DNA from 2 places in the Streptomyces chengbuensis genome. Region 1 is predicted to be linked to the other one. Evidence: predicted binding sites of a transcription regulator. Region 1 holds the regulator's gene; the other holds the start of a gene.
The links. Region 1 encodes HspR, which represses chaperone genes until heat shock. Its sites were predicted from a motif close to TTGAGNNNNNNNNNCTCAA; they were not measured.

Region 1 (2,458 bases):
CCGAGATCAAGAAGGCGTACCGGAAGCTCGCGCGCGAGAACCACCCGGACGCCAACAAGGGCGACGCGAAGGCCGAGGAGCGCTTCAAGGAGATCTCCGAGGCCAACGACGTACTCGGCGACCCCAAGCGGCGCAAGGAGTACGACGAGGCGCGGGCCCTCTTCGGCAACGGTGGCTTCCGGGCCGGACCCGGCGCCGGAGGAACGTTCAACTTCGACCTGGGCGACCTCTTCGGGGGCGCCCAGGCCGGGGGCGGCGGCGGTGCCGGCGGCTTCGGCGGCGGACTCGGGGACGTCTTCGGCGGCCTGTTCAACCGCGGGGCCGGCACCGGCCCCCGCACGCAGCCGCGCCGCGGCCAGGACATCGAGTCCGAGGTGACGCTCAGCTTCACCGAGGCGGTGGACGGGGCCACGGTCCCGCTGCGGATGTCCAGCCAGCAGCCCTGCAAGGCCTGTTCGGGCACCGGCGACAAGAACGGCACGCCCCGGGTGTGCCCGACCTGCGTCGGCACCGGCCAGGTCTCGCGTGGCGGCAGCGGGTCCTTCTCGCTGACCGACCCGTGCGTGGACTGCAAGGGCCGCGGGCTGATCGCCGAGAACCCCTGCGAGGTCTGCCACGGCAGCGGCCGCGCCAAGTCGTCCCGGACCATGCAGGTCCGCATCCCGGCCGGGGTGAGCGACGGCCAGCGGATCCGGCTGCGCGGCAAGGGCGCGCCGGGCGAGCGCGGCGGACCGGCCGGCGACCTGTACGTGGTGGTCCACGTCGGTGAGCACCCGGTCTTCGGGCGCAAGGACGACAACCTCACCGTCACGGTGCCGGTCTCCTTCACGGAGGCCGCGCTCGGCGGCGAGGTGAAGGTCCCGACGCTCGGCGGGCCCCCGGTCACCCTGAAACTGCCCGCGGGTACGCCGAACGGCCGTACGATGCGGGCCCGCGGCAAGGGCGCCGTACGCAAGGACGGCACCCGGGGCGATCTGCTGGTCACCGTGGAGGTCGCGGTGCCCACGGAGCTCGGCGACGAGGCCCGTGAGGCACTGGAGGCGTACCGCAAGGCGACTGAGGGCCACGACCCGCGGGCAGAACTGTTCCAGGCTGCGAAGGGAGCATGACGCGATGGACGGCCGACGTCGACAGCCCGGATTCGGTGGCCGGGCGTATGAACTGACCGAAGAGACGCCGGTGTACGTCATCTCGGTGGCGGCCCAGCTGTCCGGACTGCATCCGCAGACCCTTCGGCAGTACGACCGCCTCGGCCTCGTCTCCCCGGACCGTACGGCCGGGCGCGGCAGGCGGTACTCGGCCCGGGACATCGAACTGCTCCGCCAGGTCCAGTCCCTGTCCCAGGACGAGGGCATCAACCTGGCCGGCATCAAGCGCATCATCGAGCTGGAGAACCAGGTGGCGGCGCTGCAGGCCAAGGTCGCGGAGCTGTCCGCGGCGGTCGAGGGCGCGGCGCTGGCGATGCAGCAGCGCGAGGCCCAGGTGCACGCCTCGTACCGGCGCGACCTGGTGCCCTATCAGGACGTGCAGCAGACGAGTGCGCTGGTGGTGTGGCGGCCCAAGCGGGACGGCTGAGCGTCTCCGCCGGGCCGTGGCGCACGGAAGGCGGTGAGGGGCCGGGAGGTGTGGACCTCCCGGCCCCTCCGTCGTGTGCGGTGGGGTCGTGCCGCGAAGGGCACGGTGCCGGCGGCGCCGACGTCCCGCCGGCCCCGCCGGGGGCCGGTCACGGCGTCAACTCGCCCGCCATGTCGAGCGCGGTCGCCCACCACGGCTGCCCACCGGTCCCGAACGCCGCGGCCAGCGCGGTGCCGACGGCGATGTCCCGGGGCTGCGCGCCGGCGTCCGCGAACCCCTCGGACCGGACGTGCCCGTCGCCCTCGGACGTGAGCGTCCCGAGCGGTGCGCCGTCCCTGAGGAACCGGCTGGAGTCCAGTGAGCAGGGCACCAGCCGGTAGCGGGTGTCCCCGGTGAAGGCGTCGACGCGGTAGGAGCTCCGCAGCAGCCGGCCCCTTCCGGGCACGATCCGCGCCGGTGCGCCGTCGACGGTGAGCGTCAGGAGGGCCCGGTCACGGGTGCCCACGGGGATGTGGGGATGCGCTTCCGTACCCGGGGAGCGGACGATGCGCACCAACGGCAGTCCGGTTCCGGCCACTTCGACGACGCCCGCGGGGTGGTCGAGGCGGACGACGGGGCCGGAATCGCTCTGAGTCATGATCAATGATCATGCTCCAGGATCCCGGACCGGGCAATGAGGAAGCCGAGTTGGGCGCGCGAGCCGCTGCCGAGGGCGGAGGCGAGTTTGGCGATGTGGGCGCGGCAGGTGCGGACGTTCATCCCGAGGCGGCGCGCGATCGCCTCGTCCACGTGTCCCTCGACGAGGAGTTTGGCGATGGAGCGCTGGACGCCGCTGATGCCGTCCAGTTCGGGGGCGTAGGCGACGACCTGGTCGTCCCAGGGG
Region 2 (2,458 bases), 1.1 Mb from region 1:
CTTCGGTCTGCTGGCGTGTGTCGGTGCGCTGACCGCTCTGTTCCGGCCATTGCCGGCGGCCGTGGTGCTCGCGGGCGTGTCGGCGCTGCTCGTGCTCGACCTGCTCGCCTACGAGGACCCGCTGAGCAACTGGGGCCACCCCCTGGCCCTGCTCTCCGGTCTGGCGAGCGGCCCGCTGGTGCGCCGCCGGCGGCGGTACCGGGAACTCCGCCGCAGTCAGGAGCGGGAGGGGATGCGGGAGACGTCGGAGGAGCGGGACGTACGGGAGGGGCGGCGGATGCCGACGGGGCAGCGGATGCCGGAGGGACCGGAGTCACGGGGCGTACCGGAGAGGTCGAGGATCCCGGAAGCCCCGGAAGCCCCGGAAGCCCCGGAAACCCCGGAAGCCCCGGAGGAACGGGTGGGGTGCGAGGCCCGGCGCTCAGCCGTCCGCGACCCTCAGGCGTCCGGTGCCGGGGCCGGCGGGCGGGCCTCCGCCGAGGACGGCCCCACCGGCGTGTAGTACACGCTGACCAGCGGGGCGATCACCCGCCACCCCAGCGACTCGTACAGCGCCCGGCCGTCGGGGGTGCCCCCGAGGACACCGGAGGTGGCGCCCCGCTCGGCCGCCGAGTGCTGCAGCGTGCGCATCACCAGCGAGCCCAGTCCCTTGCGCCGGTGCTCGGCGGCCGTCTCGATCTGGTCGACGACGGCCGTGGTGCCGGCCGTGGCGATCTGCCCCCGGGCGGCGAAGGCGCCGTCCGCCGTGGTGATCAGGACCCGTGTGACGCCGTCCCTCGTCCAGGCGCGCAGCCGGTGGCCCTCCGGCAGGACGGGCTCGGGCGCGGTCCGCCGCTCGAGCGGCGTCGTCATGAGGAAGCCGGGTTCGTCGGGCGTCCAGTCCGGCCCCAGCCATTCCAGGACCCGTTCCTCTTCCTCGAATACTTTCAGCCACCGCCCGGGCACCCCGGCCGACGCGGCGACCGTGCGGACCGCGGCCTCGCTGTTGTCGGTGAGCACGTGGCGGGTCGTGTGCCGGGGGAGCCCCACGTCCACCGTGAGCCCCCAGGTCTCGGCCACCGGCTCCGCCGCCCCGCGCGAGACGACCCAGCCGTCCACCCAGGCACGAATGACCTCTGTAATAGATACATGCGTCATTGACTCATTACATCGAGTGGGTCGCCGGTTGCGACAGGTGGTATCGCTCACGGCGAACATGCGCAGGGGAACATCGGTGGCGCCCTTTGCATTGAGTGCGTGTAACTCAACTTGACTGCCGAAGGGGAGATCATGGCTTCGACGTCCACACCGCTCACCCTGCCAGTGCTGCCGCTCGACGACGAGGTCGTGCTGCCCGGGATGGTGGTACCGCTCGACCTGTCCGACAACGACGTACGGGCCGCGGTGGAAGCCGCCCAGGCAGCAGCCCGAGCGGAGCCCGGCAAGCCGAGGGTGCTGCTCGTCCCCCGGATCGACGGCACCTACGCCGCGACCGGTGTGCTCGGCACGGTCGAGCAGGTGGGACGGCTTTCCGACGGAGACCCCGGCGCCCTGATCCGGGGCCACAGCCGGGTACGCGTCGGCGCCGGTACGACCGGCCCCGGTGCCGCCCTCTGGATCCACGGCACGCTCATCCACGAGACGCTGCCCGACCCGCTGCCGGGTTCGGTCACGGAACTCGTGAAGGAGTACAAGGCCCTCGCCACCAGCTGGCTGCGCAAGCGCGGAGCCTGGCAGGTCGTGGACCGGGTCCAGCAGATCGACGACGTTCCCGCGCTCGCCGACAACGCCGGCTACTCGCCCTTCCTGAGCCTCGCCCAGAAGGTCGAGCTGCTGGAGACCAGCGACCCGGTCGCGCGGCTCAAGCTCGCCACCGACCAGCTCCGCGAGCACCTCGCCGAGCAGGACGTGGCCGAGTCCATCGCCAAGGACGTCCAGGAGGGCGTCGACAAGCAGCAGCGCGAGTTCCTGCTGCGCCGCCAGCTGGACGCGGTGCGCAAGGAACTGCGCGAGCTCAACGGCGAGTCCGACGGCGAGGAGTCCGACGACTACCGTGCCCGGGTCGAGGGCGCCGACCTCCCGGAGAAGGTCCGCGAGGCCGCCCTCAAGGAGGTCGAGAAGCTCGAGCGGGCCAGCGACCAGAGCCCCGAGGGCTCCTGGATCCGCACGTGGCTCGACACCGTCCTCGAACTGCCGTGGAACGACCGCACCGAGGACGCGTACGACGTCCAGGGCGCCAAGGCCGTACTGGACGCCGAGCACGCCGGCCTGGACGACGTGAAGGAGCGGATCACCGAGTACCTGGCGGTGCGCAAGCGGCGCTCCGACCGCGGTCTCGGCGTGGTCGGCGGCCGGCGCGGCGGCGCGGTCCTCGCGCTCGTCGGCCCGCCCGGCGTCGGCAAGACCTCGCTCGGCGAGTCCGTCGCGCACGCGATGGGACGCAAGTTCGTCCGTGTCGCGCTCGGCGGCGTACGGGACG

Region 2: the regulator HspR is predicted to act here: its motif matches at 1,229-1,247, upstream of lon (endopeptidase La).

What each region holds. Positions count from the first base shown of each region.
Region 1 covers NZ_CP129137.1:4,208,421-4,210,878, forward strand. The annotation lists gene dnaJ (molecular chaperone DnaJ) at 1-1,109, shown strand, start outside; gene QRN89_RS18695 (heat shock protein transcriptional repressor HspR) at 1,114-1,575, shown strand; gene QRN89_RS18700 (hypothetical protein) at 1,724-2,212, opposite strand; gene QRN89_RS18705 (helix-turn-helix transcriptional regulator) at 2,215-2,458, opposite strand, start outside.
Region 2 covers NZ_CP129137.1:5,258,561-5,261,018, forward strand. The annotation lists gene QRN89_RS35845 (rhomboid-like protein) at 1-502, shown strand, start outside; gene QRN89_RS23370 (GNAT family N-acetyltransferase) at 439-1,137, opposite strand; gene lon (endopeptidase La) at 1,270-2,458, shown strand, end outside.